Sphaerotilus montanus: one gene and its partner. The protein of the gene in region 2 binds, or shares a complex with, the protein of the main gene of each other region. Links are inferred from orthologs where the notes say so. Each region holds a gene or a part of one and is shown on either strand. Other genes may lie near its edges.

Region 1 (12,946 bases), 1.3 Mb from region 2 along the record:
CGAAGTGCGTATGGGTAACGGCAAGGGCAATCCGGAGTACTACGTGGCTGAAATCCAGCCGGGCAAGGTGCTCTATGAACTCAATGGCGTGCCTGAAGCGCTGGCCCGTGAAGCCTTCACGCTGGCTGCCGCCAAGCTGCCGCTGCGCACGACCTTCGTGTTGCGCCAGTTCGGTACCTGAGCAAGGGGAACATGAATGAAAGCTTCTGAACTCCGCGCCAAGGACGTCGCCGCGCTCGAAAAGGAAATCAGCGATCTGCTGAAGGCCCATTTCGGTCTGCGCATGCAAAAGGCGACGCAGCAACTGACCAACCACACGATGCTGCGCAAGACGCGTCGTGACATCGCTCGCGCCAGGACCATCCTGACCGAGAAGAAGAAGGGAGCCGCCCAATGAGCGAAGCCCAAGTCCAGACTGCTGCCGCTCCGGCGCAGAAGAACACCCGCACCCTGGTCGGTCGCGTGGTCAGCGACAAGCGCGCCAAGACGGTCACCGTCCTGGTCGAGCGTCGCGCCAAGCACGAGCTGTACGGCAAGATCGTGGCGCGTTCGCGCAAGTACCACGCCCATGACGAGACCAACCAGTTCAAGCTGGGTGATCTGGTCGAGATCTCGGAAAGCCGCCCGCTCTCCAAGACCAAGAACTGGGTTGTGACGCGCCTGATCGAAAAGGCCCGTCTGGTCTGAGAACGACCTGATACGCGACAGTTTCCGGGGTCTTGCTGACCTCGGATGACGCGAAAACCGGCACGCTGGGATACTGGCGGCCGGTTTTTTTTATTCTGGCTCTTTCCTTTTCCCACCTGAACGGAGAACTCTTCCATGCTGAAGATTGGCGACCAACTGCCCGCGGGCACCCTGTTCGAATACGTCGAAGTCGAGGGCAATGGCTGCTCGATCGGCCCGAATGCCTTCGATGTGACCAAGGAAACCGCAGGCAAGAAGATTGCCATCTTCGCGCTGCCGGGCGCCTACACCCCGACCTGCTCTGCACAGCACCTGCCGGGCTACATCGCCCAGGCCGATGCCTTCAAGGCCGCAGGCGTGGACGAGATCTGGTGCGTGTCGGTCAACGATGCCTTCGTGATGGGCGCCTGGGGCCGCGAGAACGGTGCTGCCGGCAAGGTGCGCATGATGGGAGACGGCGGCGCGCTGTTCACGCAGGCGACCGGCCTGGTGCTGGACCTGACCGCCAAGGGCTTCGGCGTGCGCTCGCAGCGCTACTCGATGCTGGTGGACAACGGCGTCGTGAAGACGCTCAACGTCGAAGGCCCGGGCAAGTTCGAGGTCAGCGACGCAGCGACGCTGCTGGCCCAGGCTCAGGGATAAAACGCGGCGAGCGTGTAGCCGGCGATGCGCTGGTTGGTGCTGGTGAACTCCAGGCTCCAGCTCGCATCGCTGGAGGCCGCCAGCAGGTCCGGCTGCCGGAATTCGGTCGGGGCCAGTACCCGGCGTACCACCACGGCACCCGACAAGTCCGTCAGGCTCAGTTCGATGTGCGGCGCGGCAACGGTGTGACTGGCCCGGTTGTGCAGCGTCACCCCCAGCAGGTAGCTGTCGCTGCCGGGCGGTCGGCTGAGGGCGGTGCTGTCCACGACCAGTGCGTCGAGTTGCTGTGGTGGCTGCAACTGGCATTGCCATTGCGCGCAGGCGTGCTCCAGCAAGGGGCGCGTGACCGGCCAGCGAGCCGCGATCAGGTCATGCCACTGGTGACCGATCTGTGCCACCAGCACACCGCCCAGCAGCAGCGCGCCCAGGCCCAGTGCGGCGCGGACGATCGGACGGTGCCAGCGTGCCTGCTTGTCGGCACGGCGCACGAAGTCCGGCAGTACAGCGACCTCTTGGGTTGTGGACGTTCCGTCCTCCACCGCCGCAGCGGCCTCCTTGGGCTCGGCAGTGGCCTCCTCTGCGGTCGTCGGTGCGGGGCGCTCCTCCACAGATGCGCCATGGCTGGACATGCGCTCGGCACTCAGGTCCAGCGTCTTTTCCAGATCGTCGATGAACGGCAGGGTCGGGCTGGGTGGCGGGGTCGCTGCTGGTGATTCCGGGGCGGTTTCGCCAGACTCCTGCGGGCTGGTGTGCACGACTTCGGCCGCGGCGACCGGTTCGGAGGCTGGGGGCGGCTCTGTCGATGGCGGCAGTGGCATGGGTGCCGAAGGCCAGTCCAGCGGCAGATCGACGTCCGGCCGGCCTTCGCGCTGCAGGCGTGCTGCCGCGAAGGCGCTGAACGCTTCGGAGCGGAATTCGAGGGTCGTGGCCGGGTAGACGGTCTCGTCGCCTGAAGGAAAGGGGTCCGGATCCGCCAGCACGTCCGGTGGCAGCGTCGGCAGTGTCGTGTCGGCGCTTGTCGTGCGCCAGGCACCAGGATCCGGCTGGGTGGGCGCCATGCCGCGCTCCGGCTCCTGGACCGATGGATCCCAGGTAGCGGCGCGGCGGGTGCTGATCTCGACCCGCGTGGCGGGCACGCTGCGTGCTGGCGCCGGCAATGGTGCTGCCGGGGCGGGTGAGGGGGGTGTTGCGGGAGGCGGCGGTGCGCGGTTTTGCAGCGCTTCCTGTCGTTCGCGCAGCACCTTGCCGTCCGAGAACATCGCCGGCCGGGTTTCCAGCCACGCGGGATCGGTCGGGTTGGTCGTTGCGGGCGTGGCGAGATCCGGTGCACCGCTCCTGGTGTCCCGCCGTGCGAGGTCGAACAGCCCCTCCAGCGCGTTGAACACCTCCTGGCAATGCCCGCAGCGGACCCAGCCCTCGGAGATCTTCAGTTGGTCCTGCACTACCCGGAAGACGGTGCCGCAGGAGGGGCAGGAAGTGGCCAGACTCATGCCGGAATCATGCCATTACCACCCGATTTCAGGGGCGGCGCGCCGTCAGCAGCACCCAGCCATCTTCACGATCTGCCACTTCCAGCGCGAGCCAGGGGGCATACGTCGCCTGCAGTTCCTCGATCTGGCGTTCCAGCAGGCCTGCCATCACCAGCGAACCGCCCGGTGCGACATGACCGCTCAACAGCGGCGCCAGCAGCTTCAGCGGTGCGGCCAGGATGTTCGCCAGCACGACCGGGTACTGCCCTTCGGCCAGGTCCGGCAGACCGACCCGGTGCAGGGTCACGCCATTCGCTGCTGCATTGGCCCGGCTCGACTCCACGGCGGCGAAGTCGATGTCCACCGCGTCGATGTCACGGGCGCCGTGCAGTCCGGCGCCGATGGCCAGGATGCCCGAGCCACAGCCGTAGTCGAGCACACGTGGCCACGGGTTTGCCAGATCGGCGTGGCGGGCGATCCAGCGCAGGCACATGCGGGTGGTCGGATGCGTGCCCGTGCCGAAGGCCAGGCCGGGATCCAGCCGCATCACGCGCGTGGCGCCTGCCGGTGGCTTGTGCCACGAGGGCACGATCCAGAACTCGGACGTGATCAGCACCGGCTCGAACTGCGACTGTGTCAGACGCACCCAGTCCTGGTCCGCCACGGGGTAGAGCCCCTGGACGTGCAGATCGGTGAAGGCGCTGTCGCCATCCTCGCCGTCCTGGGCCAGCAGCAGGGTGCAGGCGTCGGTGGCGGCATCCTCGTCGTTGAACAGGGCCTTGACGACCGAACGCTGCCAGCCACCAATGCTGGCCGACAGCGTCGCGGGCATGCCCGGCTCGCCGAAGATGGGGGCTTCGTCGGGCGTGTCGGCGTCCGCGTCCTCGACGGTGACGGCCAGCGCGTCCAGCTCCTCCATCAGCGCATCGGACACCGCATCGACCTGGTCGGCCGGACAGAGCAGGGTCAGCTCGATCATCCCAGCGACTTCCGTGCGGCCAGCCAGCCTTCGAGGTAATGGATGCTGGTGCCACCCTCCACGAAGGCGGCGTCGGACATCAGCTGCCGGTGCAGCGGGATGTTGGTCTGGATGCCTTCGACCAGCATCTCGCTCAGCGCGCTGCGCATGCGGGCCAGCGCCTGGTCGCGCGTGTCGGCGTGCACGATGATCTTGCCGATCATCGAGTCGTAGTTCGACGGCACGAAGTAGTTGCTGTAGGCATGCGAATCGACGCGCACGCCCGGTCCGCCCGGCGGGTGCCACATCGTGATGCGACCCGGCGACGGCGTGAACTTGAACGGATCCTCGGCGTTGATGCGGCACTCGATGGCGTGGCCGCGCTGGGTGATCTGCTTCTGCGTGAAGGGCAGCTCCTCGCCGGCGGCGATGCGGATCTGCTGCTGCACGATGTCGATGCCGGTCACCAGTTCGGTCACCGGATGCTCGACCTGCACGCGGGTGTTCATCTCGATGAAGAAGAACTCGCCGTTCTCGTACAGGAACTCGAAGGTGCCCGCGCCGCGGTAGTTGATCTTGCGGCAGGCCGCCGCGCAGCGTTCGCCGATCTTCTCGATCACCTTGCGCGGAATGCCCGGTGCCGGCGCTTCCTCGATGATCTTCTGGTGGCGGCGCTGCATGGAGCAGTCGCGCTCGCCCAGCCAGACGGCGTGGCCGTGCTGGTCGGCGAGGACCTGGATCTCGATGTGGCGCGGGTTCTGGAGATATTTCTCCATGTAGACGGCCGGGTTGTTGAAGGCCGCGCCCGCTTCCGCCTTGGTCGTCTCCACGGCGTGCAGCAGGGCCGCCTCGGCGTGCACCACGCGCATGCCCCGTCCACCACCGCCGCCGGCCGCCTTGATGATCACCGGATAGCCGGTCTCGCGGCCCATGCGGATGATCTCCTTCGGGTCGTCGGGCAGTTCGCCCACCGAGCCGGGCACGGTCGGCACACCGGCCTTGACCATCGCGTCCTTGGCCGAGACCTTGTCGCCCATCAGACGGATCGATTCGGGGCGCGGGCCGATGAAGGCGAAGCCGCTCTTCTCGACACGTTCGGCGAAGTCGGCGTTCTCGGACAGGAATCCGTAGCCCGGGTGGATCGCCTCGGCGTCCGTCACCTCGGCGGCCGAGATGATGGCGGGCATGTGCAGATAGCTCTTCTGCGACGGGGCGGGGCCGATGCAGACGGCTTCGTCGGCGAGCTTGACGTACTTGGCGTCGCGGTCCGCTTCGGAATACACCACCACCGCCTGGATGCCCATCTCGCGGCACGCCCGCTGGATGCGCAGCGCGATCTCGCCGCGGTTGGCGATCAGGATCTTCTTGAACATGATGGCGCGGGCCTTATTCGATGATGAACAGCGGCTGTCCGTACTCGACGGCCTGGCCGTTCTCGACGAACACCTTGGTGACCGTGCCGTCCACGTCCGACTCGATCTCGTTCATGATCTTCATGGCCTCGATGATGCACACCGACTGGCCCTTCTTGATGACCGTGCCCACGTCGGCCAGCGCCTTGGCGCCGGGGTTGGAGGCGCGGTAGAAGGTGCCGACCATCGGCGACTTGACGACATGGCCGGTGATGACCTCGGCCACCGGTGCCGCCGGCGCGGCAGCCGCCACCGGTGCGGCAGGTGCCGGATGGGCCATGGGCTGACCGGGGTAGTGCGCGGCCATCACCATGGCGGGTGCCGTACTTTGCTTGACGATGCGCACCTTGCCGTCGGCTTCGGTGATCTCCAGTTCGGAGACGTTGGATTCCGACACCAGATCGATCAGGGTCTTCAGCTTGCGAAGGTCCATGGGGGCTCCGTGATACTCGGGTTGCAGTGAGCGGGGCAGTCGGATGCGTGCCCCGCTGGCCGGCGGCGGCCCTGTCGCGTCGGTTCGCGTGCAGGACTCGCGTCAGATGGGCCGTGTTGCCGCGGGTTTGTCAGCCAAACCCCAGACTTTACGCGCTTTTCTGTTCCATTCGATGACGGTCTTCACAAATTGAGACCCGGTCGGCGAGGTCCGCGATGATGCCACGGGCCGAGGTTCGCGCAAGAACCAAACCGTTCATCCTGTGGTGCCTGCGCCTGCAGCACCGACCCACTCTTGCAGTTCTTTCAGATTGGTCTCACCCAGTTTGCGGTGGAGCACCTGACCGTCCGCACCCAGCACCACGGTATAGGGCAAGCCCCCGGTCGTGTTGCCCATCTGGCGCGCCAGTTCGGTGCCGCCGAAACCGGCCAGTCCGATCGGAAACCCCACCGGCGTCTTCACCAGGAACTCGCGCACGGGCGTGGGGCCGTCCACGGCCAGTCCGATGACTTGCCAGCCGGCCTGTCCGCGTGCGGCCTGGGTACGGGCGAAGGTGTCGAGCAGCGGCATTTCCTTGACGCAGGGTGGGCACCAGGTCGCCCAGAAATTGATCAGCAGCGGCCGCCCGCGCAGGTCAGCCAGTGCCAGCGTGCCGCCCTCGGGCCGGTCGAAGCGCAGGGACCACGGCGCTTGCGCACCGCTGCCCGACGCCGACGCGGCGGCCGGGGCTGCCGTCTGGAGGGCCGGCGTGGCCGCACGCTGCCGGGCCCACCAGCCCGACCCGCCGGCCACCACGGCCACGCCGGCGCTCAATCCGATCCAGCTTCTGCGGTTCATGGGGTGTTCTCCTCGTTCATCAGGCGGCGCAGACCGGCCAGGTCGCCGCGCTGCGTGCGGCCCTGGGCGTCGGCCTTGAGGGCGCCGCGCAGGTCGTCATGGTCCAGGATGGTGAGAAACACCGTCACGGGTTCGCCCAGCGCATCGCAGCGCTGCGCCAGGCTCAGCACGTCGACCGGCTGGTGGCGCGGCCCGTTCACGCTGCCCACGTCGTAGTCCACGCCCTGGTTGATCAGCGCCAGCTCGGCCGACTTGCAGTCGTCGCAGTAGAGCTGCAGGTGGACGGCGGACAGCCGGGTGGCGGTGCCGCGCCAGACGGCGCCGGTCAGGTGCGGGCGGAACTCGGCCAGCCGCTCCATCCACAGCGCGGCCACGCTGCGCAGCGCGGCCAGCTCGGCCGGCTGCGTGTCGGCGCAGAACACCGCCAGGTACTCGCGCACGGCGTCCTCCACCGCGTCGTTGTCCGGCATGTGCACGCTGCGTGACGCGCCCCGGCCCAGGTCGCGGGCGGCACGGCGCTTGGCGGGGCCGTACTCCAGGCCTTCCTCGACCACCAGCCGGGCGGCACTGGCGGCAATTTCTTCGGTCAGGGTGTTGTAGGCAGTCATGGCAGTGGAACGGCCCCCATGCGCGCAGTGATCGTCGCGGCGCGGCTGACGAGGTAGGGCGAGCCGGGGCGCTGCTCGAAGCGCTTGGGCGCCGGCAGCATCACCGCCAGCCGCGCCGCCTGCGCCGGAGCGAGCCGGGCGGCGTCGACGTGGAAGTAGTGCTCGGCAGCAGCCTGCGCGCCGAAGACGCCTTCGCCCCACTCGACGTTGTTGAGGTAGATCTCCAGGATGCGCCCTTTGTCCAGCAGGCCTTCGAGCATGAAGGTGAGCAGGAACTCCTGGCCCTTGCGTGCGGCGGTGCGCTCGCCGGACAGGAAGAGGTTCTTGGCGAGCTGCTGGCTGATGGTGGAGCCGCCGACCACCTTGGGCTCGACCCGGCGCAGCGGCGTGGCCAGCGGCTTGCCGCGGCTGGCCGCCTTCTGCTCGCGCTGCTCGATCAGCCCGTTGCGCTTCTCTGCCGAAGCTTCGGCGCGCTGGTTGCGTTCCCAGGCCTTTTCCAGCGCATCCCACTCGACGCCGCTGTGCTCGTTGAAGCCGGCGTCCTCGCTGGCGATCACGGCACGCTGCAGGTGCGGGCCGAGCTGGTCGCGGTCGCGCCACGCCTGGCTCCACAGCACCTGGCCCTGTTCCGTGGCCAGACGCCAGATCTCGCTGCGCTGGAAGGGCGTCGACTGCGGATCGACCACCACCATCAGCGCGATGCGCAGCACGAAGTAGAGCTGCAGCGCCACCGCGCTCAGCAGCAGCAGGGCCAGCAGCCGCCAGAGGTGGCTGCGCCAGAGCGGGGCTGTGGCCGTCATCGCGGGTTCAGCGGACGCCGTCCACCTGCGCCCGCAGCGCGGCCAGCACCGGCGCCGTGTCCGGCCGCACGCCGCGCCAGGCGAAGAAGGCTTCCGCAGCCTGCTCGACCAGCATCCCCAGCCCGTCCCGGCCGGTGGCGCCATGCTGCGCCGCCCAGTCGAGGAAGGCGCGCGCACCGGCGCCGTACATCATGTCCACCGCCAGCCCGTCTGCCTGCAGCACGCTGGCGGGCACGGGCACGCCAGCGCCAGACAGGCTGCTGGCCGTGCCGTTGATGACGATGTCGAAGGCCGTGCCGGGTGCGTCCAGCGGCGCGGCGCTCAGCGCGACGCCGTGGTCACGTGCCAGATCGGCGTGGCGATCGACCAGCGCCTGCGCCTTCTCTGCGGTGCGGTTGGCGACGACCAGCGCGCTGGGGCCGGCCTCGATCAGCGGCCCGAGCACGCCTGCTGCCGCGCCGCCCGCGCCGATCAGCAGCACACGCCGGCCTGCCAGCGCCACACCGGCGTTGACCGTGATGTCGCGCACCAGCCCGATGCCGTCGGTGTTGTCGCACCACCAGCCGTCGGCGTCGAAGCGCAGCGTGTTGGCGGCTTCGGCGCGCTGGGCGCGTGGCGTGCGGCGCGGGGCGAGCTGCCAGGCCTCGAACTTGAAGGGCACGGTGACGTTGCAGCCATGCGCGCCGTCCGCGGCGAACTGGCGCACCGTCGCGGTGAAGCCGTCGAGCGGGCTGCGCAGGCGGGTGTAGTCGATCGACTGGCCGGTCTGGGCCGCGAAGCGGGCCTGGATGTCGGGGGAGCGGCTGTGCTCCACGGGGTGGCCGATCACGGCGTAGCGGTCCATGGCGGGCGTGGGGAAAGTGAAACGGTGGGTGGGGTGTCCGGGGCGCTCACTGCGCGGGGGCGTTCTTGGGCGTGGCATCCTCGACCGAGGCCTGCACGCCCTGGTCCCGCGTGAAGCGGAAGCGCGACACGAACACCAGCCGGTCGAACTGGCTGCGCATGGCCGGCGTGAAGTGGCCGTACGGTGCAGCGCCGCGCACGATGGACTGCGCCTTGCGGTCGAGTGCACGGTTGCCCGAGGTCTTGATCACCTCGGCCTCGACGACCCGGCCCAGGCTGTCGACTTCCATCAGCATGCTGAGTTCGCCGTAGAGCTTGGCGCCGTCGGCTTCGGGGAAGTTGCGGGTGCCGATGTCCTCGATGCGGCGGCGCAGCGAGTCGTAATAGATCGCGTGCACGCCTTCGCGCGCGGCGGGGCTGACGTAGCGGCGGCGCGGGCGGGCGTTTTCGTCGTTGATGCGCTTCTCGATCTGTGCGAGCTGGTCGATGAGCTGGCGGCGGCGCTCCTCCTCGGCGTGCGCGGCGGAGGGGGTCTTGTCGGCCGCCTGCACGGGGTCGGGGGTGTTGAGCCGGGCCAGCTCGCGCTTGATCTGGGTGAGCAGCTGCGTCTGCTGGGCCTGCATCTGCTCGATCTGGCGCGTGGCGTCGTCGATGGCGTTGCCGGCCTGGTCGGCAGGCGAGGGCGGCAGTGGCGAGGTGGCGACGCCCTTGTCCGCATCACCACCGCCCGCCAGGTTGCGCTGGGCGATGACCTGGGCCTTGGTGGGAGCCTCGGCCGAACTGGCGTTGACGAGCACCACCTCCAGCGGTGTGTCCTGCAGGATCCGGTCGAAGGCCTGCGGATCCACGACCCGCACCATCAGCACCGCCGCGTGCAGGCCGACCGACAGGAGCAGGGCGGTCTGGAGGGTCGAGAGTTGCTTGAGACGCTGCATCGTGGATCGGCGGGTCGGCGGGTCGGCGTGTCGGCGTGTCGGACGTGGGTCAGGATGCCGATGGTACTGGCGCCGCGGTGTCGGTGGATGCATCGGCGTCATGCACGTCGATCGCCAGGGCCAGTCCGGTCGCGGCGGCCTCGGCACCTTCCTCGGCATCGTCTTCGAGCACGGCGTCGTCGTCGCTGCGGGTCGAGTCATCCAGGCGGGTGAGCACGCTGCCGCCGACTTCCAGCGTCAGCAGGTCCGGCTCGCCCAGCCGCACACGGACCCGGGCACCGCGTGGCATCGCGTCCGCCCCGGCGGCGCGCAGCACCAGCGGCAGCGTGTCGGCGCGCACCAGCCCGTCCTTCATCACGGCGCAGTCGAGTTCGGTGATGCCGTTCTGGGTCAGCCAGCGCAGCGTCCAGAAGCGCTCGATGGCGTTCTGGAAGCCGTTGTAGGCCGAGTACGCGGTGTCGAAGCCGGAGATGATCGCCATCAGCATCATGTCCTTGGGCTTGAACGGCGCGACCAGCGCGGCGGTGCGGCCGTGGCGGGCGCAGGCGATGATCTGCCACTGGTTCACGAGGTCCACATAGCGCCGCAGCGGCGAGGTGGCCCAGGTGTAGTGCGCCACACCCATGCCGGCGTGCGGCTGCGCGCGGGTCGACATGCGGACCTTGACGCCCGGCGCCATGCTCGCCTGGCTGCGGTAGATGCCCGGCACGCCCAGCTCGGCCAGCCAGCCGCCCCAGGTGTTGTTGGCCAGGATCATGGCCTCGGCGACGATGGTGTCCAGCGGTGCGCCGCGGCGGCGTTCGCTGATCTGCACCGTCTCGTGGCCGCTCGGCGGCTCCACCGGCGACTGGCCGGCAGCATCGACGAGCTTGAAGTTGTAGTCCGGCCGGTTGAAGTTTTCCGGCTTGCCGCGCACGACCTCGCGCTGCGCCTTCAGGTGCCTGGCCAGCCGGAAGCCGAAGGACAGCTCGGCCGCGAACGGGAAGTCCGCCGGCGCCGCGCCCGTCAGCGCCGCCTCGGTCACCACCGCGTCGAGCTTGTCGTGGCGCAGGTTGGCGGCGATCGGCACGCGCTCCAGCTTCGTCTCGCTGGACTTCACTTCGAGCGTCGCCTCGTCCATCGTCACGTACAGCGACACGGCCGGGCAGTCACGCCCTTCCTGCAGCGTGTAGGCCTGCACCACGTCGTCCGGCAGCATGGTCAGCTTCCAGCCGGGCATGTAGACGGTGGACAGCCGGTCGCGCGCCACCTTGTCGATGGGCGAATCGGGGGCGATGGCCAGTGCGGGCGCGGCGATGTGCACGCCGAAGATGACGGTGCCCGTGCCCAGTCCCTGCACCGACAGCGCGTCGTCGATCTCGGTCGTGGCCGAGTCGTCCACCGAGAAGGCACGCACGGAGGCCAGCGGCAGCTCGTCCTTGATGGCGGGGGCCGTGAGCGCGGCGGGGAAATTCGTGCCCTTGGGGAAGGTCTCGAACAGGAAACGCCGCCAGTGGAACTGGTAGGGGCTGTCGATGGCCTTGCAGTCGAGCAGCAGGTCGAGCGGTGCGCGCTGCGAGCGCTTGGCGGCTTCGACCACGGCCTTGTATTCCGGCCCGTTCTTGTCTGGCTTGAACAGGATCTTGTACAGCTCGTTGCGCACCGGCTCCGGGCACTGGCTGGCGATCAGCGCGGTGGTCCAGACCTCGATCTGCGCGGCGACCTGCGCCTTCTTCTCGATCGCGAGCAGCGCGGCCTTGACGATGTCCTCGGGCGCCTTGCGGAAGAGCCCCTTGCCCATGCGGCGGAAATAGTGCGGCGCGTGGAACAGCTTGAACAGGGCGGCCGCCTGCTGGGTCGGGCCGGCCTTGGCGTCGAAGTAGTCGCGCGCCAGATCGGCGAAGGCGAACTCGTCCTCGGGCGCGAATTCCCACGCCAGCTCCAGCTCGATCTCCTCGGCCAGACGCTGGCCCTCGGCGATCAGCTCGGCGGGCGAGGGCTTCTCGAACTTGAGCAGCACATTGGCGGCCTTGACCTTGACACGCTTGCCGGAGTCCAGCTCGATCTGCATCGAGCTTTCGGCTTCCGACATCACGCGTCCGGCGAGGAATTTTCCGGCGTCTTCGAAGAGGGCATTCATAGGGGCGGGATTGTCGCCGATGGCCGCTGGTCCCGTGGCGCATCAAGTCCCCATCGATTCCGACGGACTGCCATACAGCCGGTACGTCCGCCGCCCTGCGCCCTTGGCGGCGTAGAGCGCCATGTCGGCGTGCTTGAGCAAGGTGCTGGCGTCGCGGCCGTGCTCCGGATGCAGCGCGATGCCGATCGAGACCGAGACCTGCACCGGCGGAGCGTCCGCTTCGAGGTGGAAGGGCTGCTCCAGCGCATGGATGATCTTCTGCGCCAGCCGCTGCGGCGCCAGCGGCGGGCCGTCCGCATGCGCGATCAGCACGAACTCGTCACCCCCGAGCCGCGTCACGTCCTCCCGGCGTCCGACCAGCCGGACCAGCCGCTCCGACGCCTCGCACAGCAGCGCGTCGCCGACATCGTGGCCACGCTGGTCGTTGACCTGCTTGAAGCCGTCGAGGTCGAGGAACAGCAGCGCCCAGTCCTCGCCCGGCTGTTCGGCCAGCCGGTTCGACAGCATGCGCATCAGGCAGCCCCGGTTGGGCAGGCCGGTGAGCGGGTCACTGTCGGCGGCATGTTCGGCCAGCACCTTGGCGCGGTGCAGCGCCTCGTGGTGTCGGGCCACCGAGCGGGCCGTGTGGTCGAAGACGTGTTCCAGCGCGTCGAGTTCGCAGCCACCGCTGGCGAAGGGCAGGCTCCTGCCCGCAGGCCTCACGTGGACCTCGCCCGTGATGTCCCGGGCCAGGTGCTCGGCCTGGGTCTTGATCTGGCGCAGCCGCCGCCCCAGCGTCATCGCGAACAGGCTGGTCGCCACGATCGCCAGCCCGAACATCGTCATGGCCGAGCGCGTGGCCTCGCGGGCGGCGACGACGACATGGGCCTGTGCCGCCTGCGCGTCCCCCTGGACGATCAGCACGAAGGTCTCGTCGCCCAGCCGGACCGGCACGTACTGGCGCAGGTTGTCCTGGTCCAGGTCGAAGACGAGCACCGGTCGGCGCTCGAACAGGGCCTGTTCGAGCGGCTTCTGGTGCAGCGTCGGGGTCATGTGGAACCGGTCGGACGAGCGGGCGACGACGCCGATCGGGGTGGCGATGGCCAGCTCGACCGTGCTGTCCTGTGCGATGCGGCGTGCGAACGGGTTGTCGAAGCGTGTCCCCGCCATCACGACGCCGACCACGCGCCCGTCGAGGTCCGGCACCGGAACGATCGAGCGCAC
Region 2 (9,779 bases):
AGTGGGCACGCGCGAGATGGGGGACGCGGTCGTGGCTGCTGTCACCCAGGGCATTAAAGGCATTACCAAGAGCTGATCGGCTCCGCCTCGTCTCGCCCAGACCTCTCAACCCCGGCGATGCGAGTCGGCGGGGCAGGTCGAATACCGGAAAGGGCATCACATGAAACTCGTAGGATTGGTCGGATGGCGCGGCATGGTCGGCTCCGTCCTGATGGACCGCATGCAGGCCGAGGGCGATTTCGGCCTGATCGAGCCGCTGTTCTTCTCGACGTCCAACGCCGGCGGCGCGGCCCCGGCGATGGCGAAGAACGAGACGAAACTCCAGAACGCGTATGACATCGAGGCGCTCAAGCGCTGCGAGATCATCATCACCGCGCAGGGTGGCGACTACACCTCCGAGGTGTTCCCCAAGCTGCGCGCGGCGGGCTGGAACGGCCACTGGATCGATGCGGCCTCGACGCTGCGCATGGAATCCGACGCCGTCATCATCCTCGACCCGGTCAACATGCCGGTGATCAAGGACGCGATGGCCAAGGGCGGCAAGAACTGGGTGGGCGGCAACTGCACCGTGAGCTGCATGCTGATGGGCGTGGGCGCGCTCTACAAGGCCGGTCTGGTCGAGTGGATGAGCACCCAGACCTACCAGGCAGCGTCCGGTGGCGGCGCGCAGCACATGCGCGAGCTGCTGACGCAGTACGGCACGCTGAACGCCGAAGTGCGCGCGCTGCTGGACGACCCGAAGAGCGCGATCCTGGAGATCGACCGCAAGGTCATCGCCAAGCAGCGTGCCCTGACCTCGGCCGAGACCGCGAACTTCGGCGTGCCGCTGGGCGGCTCGCTGATCCCGTGGATCGACAAGGACCTGGGCAACGGCCAGTCCAAGGAAGAGTGGAAGGGCATGGCCGAGACCAACAAGATCCTGGGTCTGGGCGAGGGTTTCGACTCTGCGCCGATCCCGGTCGATGGTTTCTGCGTGCGCGTCGGCGCGATGCGCTGCCACAGCCAGGCGCTGACCTTCAAGCTGAAGAAGGATGTGCCGGTCGCCGATCTGGAGGCCATGATCGCGGCCGACAACCAGTGGGTGAAGGTGGTGCCGAATACCCGTGAGGCCACGATTCGTGATCTGACGCCGGTGGCGGTGACGGGCACGATGACGATTCCGGTCGGCCGCATCCGCAAGCTGGCGATGGGTCCGGAGTATGTTGGCGCCTTCACCATCGGTGACCAGTTGCTCTGGGGCGCGGCCGAACCGCTGCGCCGCATGCTGCGCATCCTGCTGGACGCGTAAGCGTTGCCGGGATATGCACGTTGCCGGGTGGCAACGTGCATATTTTCAGAGACGGTAATCGTGCGAGATGCTCAGAATGTCAGGCAGAGCATGAGCTTGTCTTTGTATCTGCTTGATGCTATTGTCTTTTCGGACATTTTGAGCGCTTATTGCTCGTATTGACTGGTGCGAAAAAACGGAATGGTTCCATGATTCGCAGCTTGGGAGACGCCTTGAATACCCAGACGAAGCGCACGGGGCGTTTGGCTCTGAGAGAAGTGGCGGCCGTGGTCGCGGTGGTCGCAGCACTTGGTGCCGCGCCATCCGCCTGGTCCTTGAGTCTCGGCCGCTTGAGCGTTCAATCCGCCTTGGGCGAATCGCTGCGGGCCGAGATCGACGTCACCAGCCTCACGCCGGACGAATCCGCCAATCTGCGGGTGCGGGTCGCACCGCCGGATGCCTACCGGATTGCCGGTGTGGATTACAACGCCGTTCTGCCGTCCACCGCGGTGTCGTTGCAGCGCCGTGCCGATGGCACACCCTATTTGAGAATCACCAGCGACCGTTCCGTCCAGGAGCCGTTTGTCGATGTGATCCTGGAGTTGTCCTGGTCGAGCGGCCGACTGCTGCGCGAATACACGCTGCTGTTCGATCCGCCGTCCGTGGCGCGTGCGCCAGCGGCTCCGGCGACGCCGGCCGTGGTGGCCGCCGCACCCGCGCGGCCGACGAAGGCCGAACTGGCTGCGTCTGCTGCCGCCGAGGCTGCTGCACGCGCCGAAGCGATGAAGCGCCTGGCACCAGCGCCGGCGGCTGCCGAATCGGCCGAGCCGGCTGCGCTCGCCAAGGCGCCTGTCCGTCGACCTGCTGCACCGTCTCCTGTGCCAGCCCCGGCAGCCAATGCCGCCGCGGGCAGCGGGACTGAGTACCAGGTCAAGTCGGGCGACACCCTGTCGAACGTTGCCAGCAAGCTGCAGGTCGAAGGCATTTCCCTGGACCAGATGCTGGTCGGCCTGTACCAGGGCAATACACAAGCCTTCATCGGCAACAACATGAACCGGCTGCGCTCCGGCGCGGTGCTGACCGTTCCGTCGGCCCAGCAGCTCGGCAGCGTCGATGCGCGCGAGGCCCGGCGCCTCGTCCAGGTGCAGAGCGCCAATTTCAATGCCTATCGCCAGCGACTGGCGGGTGCCGTGCCCGAGCAGGTCAAGCCTGTCGAGCCGACCCGCAAGTCTGGCGGGCAGGTGCGCACGGAAGTGGTCGAAAGCGGTGCTGCGGGCGTGGCCAAGCCGGATCGGCTGCAACTCGACAAGCCGAAGACGGCGGGCAAGGGCCAGACGACGACTCCGGAAGAGACCGTCGTCAAGCAACGAGCCGAAAAGGAAGCCAGTTCGCGTGTCAACGAGCTTGCCCGCAATCTGGATGAGCTGAAGAAGCTGCAGGCGGCCTCTGGCGCTGCAGCGGCTGGCACCGGCAAGGCGGCCGCTGCGGCTTCCGGCCCGGCTGTCGTGGCAAAGGCGCCCGAAAAGCCTGCTGAGCTGGCCTCCGCCCCGGTGGTTGCGGCTTCGGCGCCGATGGTGGTCGCTGCGGCGTCGGCCAAGGAGCCGCTGCCGATCGTGGCCTCTGCACCGGCTCCTGCGGTCGTGGCGAGTGCGCCGGCCGTGGTGCCGGTGGTGCCCGCTGCGTCGCGTCCGGCCATGCCGATGGACACCACGCCGGCCGAAGAGCCGTCGCTGATCGACTCGCTGTCCGAGAATCCGATGCTGTTGCCGGGTGCCGGTCTGATCCTGGCCATCCTGGCCGGACTGGGCTACTACCGTCTGCGTGGCAAGAACAAGGATGAAGCCGGCGTCACATCCTTCCTGGAAAGCCGCCTCCAGCCGGATTCGTTCTTTGGCGCCAGTGGTGGCCAGCGCGTCGATACCCGTGATGCCGCGGGAACACCGTCGTCGATGAGCTATTCGCTGAGCCAGATCGATGCGATCGGCGATGTCGATCCGGTCGCCGAGGCCGATGTGTACCTGGCCTACGGCCGCGACCTGCAAGCCGAGGAAATCCTCAAGGAAGCGATGCGGGCCAATCCGGAGCGCCTCGCCATTCGTACCAAGCTGCTGGAGGTCTATGCCAAGCGCCGCGACACCAAGGGCTACGAACTGCTGGCGGGTGAACTGTACGGCTTGACCGGCGGCCAGGGCGAAGACTGGTTGCGCGCGCAGGAACTGGGTCGCTCGATCGATCCGGACAACCCGCTGTACGAGCAGGGTGGTCAGCCGCACTCCGGCTATGCGTCGGAATCCGGTGGTGGCGAGATGCTGGGGGCCAGCACCATGCCGCAATCGGTGGTGCCGTCGCCCTCCCGGTTCGAGAACAGCGCCATCCCCGATTTCGATCTGGGGGCTGATACGCCGTCGGGCAGTTCGGCCTCCATCGACCTCGACATCTCGGTTCCGGGTCCGATGGACTCGCTGCCACCGGTGTCGAGTCCCCTGTCGACCGGGCATGGTGCGTTCGGTGCCACCGCTGCCGCCACGGCTGCCAGCGCGTTTGGTGTCGCAGGCATGTCCAGTTCGCTGGATGTGCCGGCCGATTCGGGTCACAGCAGTCTGGATTTCGAACTGCACGATCTGCCCGAGATCAGCGAGCCGATCACGGAAGCCGGTGATCTGCAGAAGATCGACATGGGCGGACTGTCGCTCGACTTCGATCTGCAGCCGACGACCTCGTCTGGGGCCATGGATGCCTATCCGATGCTGGTCGATGGCGAGGACGCTGATCCGCTGTCGCGCAAGATCGAACTGGCCAAGGAGTTCCTCGATTTCGGCGATGCCGAATCTGCGCGCGACATGCTGCAGGAAGTGATCGAGAAGTCCGATGGGGATCTGCGCGCCAAGGCGCAGGCCATGCTGGACAAGCTGGCGTGATGCGCCGGCTGGTGGGTGTCCGGGCAGGTGCGACGCCTTGCGCCTCGCGCTAGGCGTCGCCTACCGCGGCACCGCCTACCACGGCTGGCAGAGCCAGCCTGACGGATGCACGGTTCAGGACCATCTGGAAAAGGCGCTGTCGCGGTTCGCGGTGGCGCCCATCCAGACCCTCTGTGCCGGTCGCACCGACACGGGCGTGCACGGTCTCAACCAGGTGGTCCACTTCGATACCGACCGGGACCGTGAACCGTTCTCCTGGGTGCGCGGCACCAACCGCTATCTGCCCGACGACATCGCGGTCCAGTGGTGTTCTCCGGTCAGTGACGATTTCCATGCACGCAACCTCGCCCGCGGGCGGCGGTATGCCTACATCGTGGTGGAGTCGCCGGTGCGACCGTCCATCGAGAAGGGCTCGGTCGGCTGGACCTTCCGGCCTCTGGAGGCCGAGGCCATGCGCCGCGCCGCGGCCCACCTGATCGGCGAACACGATTTCTCCGCGTTCCGCTCGTCCGACTGCCAGGCGCTGTCGCCGGTGAAGCTGATGCGCGAGATCTCCATCGTGCGCCACGGGGCCTACTGGCGCTTCGATTTCGAGGCGGTGGCCTTCCTGCACCACATGATCCGCAACCTCATGGGCTGTCTGATCGCGGTCGGCACGGGCACGCGGCCGAGCGACTGGGTGGCCGAGGTGCTCGCGTCCCGCCGGCGCGAGCGCGCTGCCCCGACCTTTGCCGCAGACGGCCTGTACTTTCTCGGACCCCGCTACGATGCGCACCATGGCTTGCCGACCCGCACGGCGGGGTTCGACTGGTTGCCTGGTGGCTGGCAGCGCTGAGCACTGCTCGCCCGGTTTCCCTTTTCTCGCTGGTGACGTCCGATGAGCGTTTCGATTGACTTTCCGCCGTCGGGCCTGACCGCGCGGACCCGCATCAAGATCTGTGGCCTGACCCGCGAACAGGACGTCGATAAGGCCGTGGCGGCCGGTGCCGATGCGATCGGGCTGGTGTTCTATGCCCGCAGCCCGCGGTACGTGTCGCTGGAGCGTGCCGTGCAGTTGGTGCGGCGCCTGCCCCCGTTCGTCACGCCGGTCGGTCTGTTCGTGAACGCGGAGCCGGCGCAGATCGCCGAAGCCTGCGCGGCCATCCCGACCTTGCTGCTCCAGTTCCACGGAGATGAAACTCTCGCACAGTGCGAAGCCCCCGGGCGCCCCTATCTGCGCGCCGCGCGCATGATGCCGGGCTTTGATTTGTTAGACTTTGCACAGTCTTGCTCCAGCGCCCAGGCCATCCTGCTCGACGCGCATGTCGAGGGGTATGGCGGAGGCGGAAAGGTTTTCGATTGGTCTCTCATTCCGTCAGGCGTGTCCCGTCCGGTCGTTTTGTCTGGTGGGTTGAATCATGCCAATGTGATCGATGGCGTGCTTCGCGTGCGGCCCTGTGCCGTGGACGTGAGTTCCGGCGTTGAAGTCGGCAAGGGCGTCAAGGACGCCGCGCTGATGCGCCAATTCTGCGAAGCGGTCCGCGAAGCCGATGCCCGACGGGCGGACGCCGACAGCGGATACTGAATTTCCCGAGAGTCACCATGTTTACCTACGACCAACCCGATGCCCGCGGGCATTTCGGGGTCTACGGCGGCAGTTTTGTCGCTGAAACCCTCAGCCACGCGCTCGACGAACTGCGCGGCGCCTATGAGCATTACCGCCACGATCCGCAGTTCATCGCCGAATTCCGGCGCGAGCTGAAGCACTTCGTCGGCCGCCCCAGCCCGGTTTACCACGCCGACCGCATGAGCCGCGAGATGGGCGGCGCGCAGATCTACCTCAAGCGCGAAGACCTCAACCACACCGGCGCGCACAAGGTCAACAACACCATCGGCCAGGCCCTGCTCGCCAAGCGCATGGGCAAGCCGCGCGTGATCGCCGAGACCGGTGCCGGCCAGCACGGCGTGGCGACCGCGACGATCTGCGCGCGCTACGGCATGGAGTGCGTGGTCTACATGGGCTCCGAGGACGTCAAGCGCCAGAGCCCGAACGTCTACCGCATGCACCTGCTGGGCGCCCGTGTCGTGCCGGTCGAGTCGGGCAGCAAGACGCTGAAGGACGCGCTCAACGAGGCGATGCGCGACTGGGTCACCAACGTCGAGAACACCTTCTACATCATCGGCACGGTCGCGGGCCCGCACCCGTATCCGGCCATGGTGCGCGACTTCCAGAGCGTGATCGGCACCGAATGCCTGACGCAGATGCCGGAGCTGATCGCCGAGCTGGGTGGCCCCGCAGGCCGCCAGCCGGACGCCGTGGTCGCCTGCGTGGGCGGCGGCAGCAACGCGATGGGCATCTTCCACCCCTACATTCCGCATGAAGGCACGCGCCTGATCGGCGTCGAGGCGGCGGGCGAGGGTCTGGACACGCTCAAGCATTCGGCTTCGCTGCAACTCGGCAAGCCCGGCGTGCTGCACGGCAACCGCACCTACATCCTGCAGGACGCCAACGGCCAGATCACCGAGACGCACTCCGTGTCGGCCGGGCTGGACTACCCCGGCGTGGGCCCGGAGCACGCTTATCTGAAGGACATCGGTCGCGCCGAGTACGTGGGCATCACCGACAAGGAGGCGCTGGAGGCCTTCCACTACCTCTGCCGCACCGAGGGCATCATCCCGGCGCTGGAGTCGAGCCACGCGGTCGCCTACGCGATGAAACTGGCGAAGACGATGCGTCCGGACCAGCACATCCTGGTCAACCTGTCCGGCCGTGGCGACAAGGACATCGGCACCGTCGCCGACCTGTCGGGGGCCGATTTCTACTGCCGCCCGTCGTGTCGCGGGCAGAGCGTCAAGGGAGGTGCGCTGTGAGCCGCATCCAGACCACCTTCGCGCGCCTGGCCGCGCAGGGCCGCAAGGCGCTGATTCCCTATGTGACCGCAGGCGATCCGTACGCCGATGTGACCGTCGACCTGATGCACGGCATGGTCGCGGCGGGCGCCGACGTGATCGAACTCGGCGTTCCGTTCTCGGACCCGATGGCCGACGGCCCGGTGATCCAGCGCGCCAGCGAGCGCGCGCTGCTCAAGCACATCAGCACGGCGCACGTGCTGGAGATGGTGCGCGCCTTCCGCGAGACGGATGCGACGACGCCGGTGGTGCTGATGGGCTATGCCAACCCGGTCGAGTGCTACGGGCCGGACCGCTTCGTGGACGACGCGAAGAAGGCTGGCGTCGATGGCGTGCTCGTCGTGGACTATCCGCCGCAGGAATGCGAAGCCTTCGCCGCACGGCTGCGCGCCGCGGACATGGATGCGATCTTCCTGCTCGCTCCGACGTCGACTGACCAGCGCATGGCCGAAGTCGGCCGCATCGCCACAGGCTACGTCTACTACGTCTCGCTCAAGGGCGTGACCGGCGCCGGTCACCTCGACACCGACGCGGTCGCGCGCATGGTGCCGCGCATCCGCGCCCAGGTGAGCGTGCCAGTGGGCGTCGGCTTCGGCATCCGGGACGCAGAAACCGCCGTCGCCGTGGCCCGTGTGTCGGACGCGGTGGTGATCGGTTCCCGTATCATCCAGTTGATCGAAAACGAACCGCGCGAGCGGGTGGTACCGGTCGCTGCCGGTTTCCTCCGCGAGATCCGTGCGGCATTGGATACCCTCCAAGGAGAAACCGCATGAGTTGGCTCGACAAGCTGCTGCCCCCCAAGATCCAGCAGACCAAACCCAGCGAGCGCCGCACGGTGCCGGAAGGCCTGTGGGTCAAGTGCGCGTCCTGCGAGACGGTGCTCTACAAGACCGACCTGGAGGGCAACCTCAACGTCTGTCCCAAGTGCGGCCACCACCACCGCATCGACGCCCGCGCCCGCCTGAACGGCTTCCTCGACGACGAAGGCCGCTACGAGATCGGCCAGGAAGTCCTGCCGGTCGATGCGCTGAAGTTCAAGGACAGCAAGAAGTACCCTGAGCGTCTGAAGGAAGCCATGGAGGCCACCGGCGAGACCGACGCACTGGTTGTGATGGGCGGCTCTGTGTTGAGCATTCCGCTGGTCGCCGCCGCGTTCGAGTTCGACTTCATGGGCGGCTCGATGGGTTCGGTGGTCGGCGAGCGTTTCGTGCGCGGGGTCGAGACAGCCATCGAGCAGAAGGTGCCGTTCGTCTGCTTCACCGCCACGGGTGGCGCGCGCATGCAGGAGGGCCTGCTGTCGCTGATGCAGATGGCCAAGACCAACGCCGCGCTGACCCGCCTCGGCAAGGCGAAGCTGCCCTACATCAGCGTGCTGACCGACCCGACCATGGGCGGCGTGTCGGCGGGCTTCGCGTTCGTGGGTGACGTGGTCATCGCCGAACCGAAGGCGCTGATCGGTTTTGCCGGCCCGCGCGTGATCGAGAACACCGTGCGCGAGAAGCTGCCGGAAGGCTTCCAGCGCTCGGAGTTCCTGATCGAGAAGGGCGCGCTGGACATGATCGTGGACCGCCGCGAGCTGCGCCAGACCGTCGCCCGCCTGCTGGCCATGCTGCAGCGCCAGAGCGCGGACGCGGTGTCCTGAACCCGCATTCCACGCGCTGTGCTCACGGGGGCGTCGCAAGACGCCCCTTCGGTTTTTCGAAGAGATCTTCATGCCCCAGACCCTGTCCGACTGGCTCGCGCACTGCGAGCGCCTGCACCCGGTGACCATCCAGCTCGGCCTCGACCGGGTGCAGCGCGTGCGCGAGCGGCTGGGCCTGCAGTTCGACGTGCCGGTCTACACGGTGGCGGGCACCAATGGAAAGGGCTCGACCTGCGCGATGCTCGAAGCCATCCTGCTGCAGGGCGGCTACCGCACCGCGGTGTACGGGTCGCCGCATCTGGTGCATTTCGAGGAGCGGCTGCGGCTCAATGGCGACGTGGTCCGGGCCGAGGTGCTGCTGCCGCACTTCGCCGCGGTCGAAGCGGCACGCCAGGGCGAATCGCTGACCTATTTCGAGTTCACGACGCTGGCCATCCTGCACTGCATCGCCGCGCAGCCGCTGGACGTGGTGATCCTCGAAGTCGGTCTGGGCGGGCGGCTGGACGCCGTCAACATCATCGATGCCGACTGCGCCATCATCACCAGCATCGACCTCGACCACATGGACTACCTCGGCCCGGACCGCGAGGCCATCGGCCGCGAGAAGGCCGGGATCATGCGGGCCGGTCGGCCGGTGATCGTGTCCGATCCGGTGCCGCCGCGCAGCGTGATCGACCATGCCGAAGCGCTGGGTGCAGACCTGTGGCGCTTCGGTCGCGATTTCAACTACGCGGGCGATCGCCAGCAGTGGAACTGGAGCGGGCGAGGGCGCCGCTACAACGCGATGGCCTACCCGGCACTGCGTGGTGCGAACCAGCTGATCAACGCGTCGGGTGTGCTCGCGGCGCTGGACGCGATGCGACCGCGCCTGTCGGTGCCGGCCCAGGCGGTGCGCAATGGTCTGGCGATGGTGGAACTGCCGGGGCGCTTCCAGGTCGTTCCTGGCCAGCCGGCGCTGGTGCTGGATGTGGCGCACAACCCGCATGCGTCCGCCGTTCTGGCACAGAACCTTGACCAGATGGGCTACTTCCCGCGCACGCATGCCGTGCTGGGTGCCATGGCC

What was found.
Region 1: the proteins of accD (region 2) and accB are in contact, whole or in part, in a solved structure (PDB 8UXZ), measured with the Escherichia coli proteins. The link is inferred for Sphaerotilus montanus from one-to-one orthologs.

What each region holds. Positions count from the first base shown.
Region 1 is NZ_JACCFH010000001.1:1,392,204-1,405,149, reverse strand. What follows is about bases 3,873-6,573. They hold accB (acetyl-CoA carboxylase biotin carboxyl carrier protein), read right to left. Parts: upstream 5,602-6,573; coding sequence 5,143-5,601; downstream 3,873-5,142. Other genes in these bases: BDD16_RS06165 (hypothetical protein), read right to left, coding at 6,435-6,573; BDD16_RS06170 (TlpA family protein disulfide reductase), read right to left, coding at 5,857-6,438; accC (acetyl-CoA carboxylase biotin carboxylase subunit), read right to left, coding at 3,873-5,129. Also shown: rplP (50S ribosomal protein L16), read left to right, coding at 1-181; rpmC (50S ribosomal protein L29), read left to right, coding at 197-397; rpsQ (30S ribosomal protein S17), read left to right, coding at 394-687; BDD16_RS06195 (peroxiredoxin), read left to right, coding at 823-1,329; BDD16_RS06190 (zinc-ribbon and DUF3426 domain-containing protein), read right to left, coding at 1,320-2,819; prmA (50S ribosomal protein L11 methyltransferase), read right to left, coding at 2,848-3,777; more of accC, read right to left, coding at 3,774-3,872; more of BDD16_RS06165, read right to left, coding at 6,574-7,046; BDD16_RS06160 (transglycosylase domain-containing protein), read right to left, coding at 7,043-7,846; aroE (shikimate dehydrogenase), read right to left, coding at 7,854-8,690; BDD16_RS06150 (TonB family protein), read right to left, coding at 8,737-9,624; BDD16_RS06145 (ribonuclease catalytic domain-containing protein), read right to left, coding at 9,674-11,743; BDD16_RS06140 (diguanylate cyclase domain-containing protein), read right to left, coding at 11,786-12,946. UniProt on the Escherichia coli protein: This protein is a component of the acetyl coenzyme A carboxylase complex; first, biotin carboxylase catalyzes the carboxylation of the carrier protein and then the transcarboxylase transfers the carboxyl group to form malonyl-CoA.
Region 2 is NZ_JACCFH010000001.1:108,798-118,576, reverse strand. What follows is about bases 6,781-9,779. They hold accD (acetyl-CoA carboxylase, carboxyltransferase subunit beta), read left to right. Parts: upstream 6,781-7,843; coding sequence 7,844-8,716; downstream 8,717-9,779. Other genes in these bases: folC (bifunctional tetrahydrofolate synthase/dihydrofolate synthase), read left to right, coding at 8,787-9,779; trpA (tryptophan synthase subunit alpha), read left to right, coding at 7,032-7,847; trpB (tryptophan synthase subunit beta), read left to right, coding at 6,781-7,035. Also shown: leuB (3-isopropylmalate dehydrogenase), read left to right, coding at 1-76; asd (aspartate-semialdehyde dehydrogenase), read left to right, coding at 161-1,288; BDD16_RS00535 (motility hub landmark protein FimV), read left to right, coding at 1,477-4,185; tRNA pseudouridine(38-40) synthase TruA, read left to right, coding at 4,223-5,020; BDD16_RS00525 (phosphoribosylanthranilate isomerase), read left to right, coding at 5,063-5,749; more of trpB, read left to right, coding at 5,767-6,780.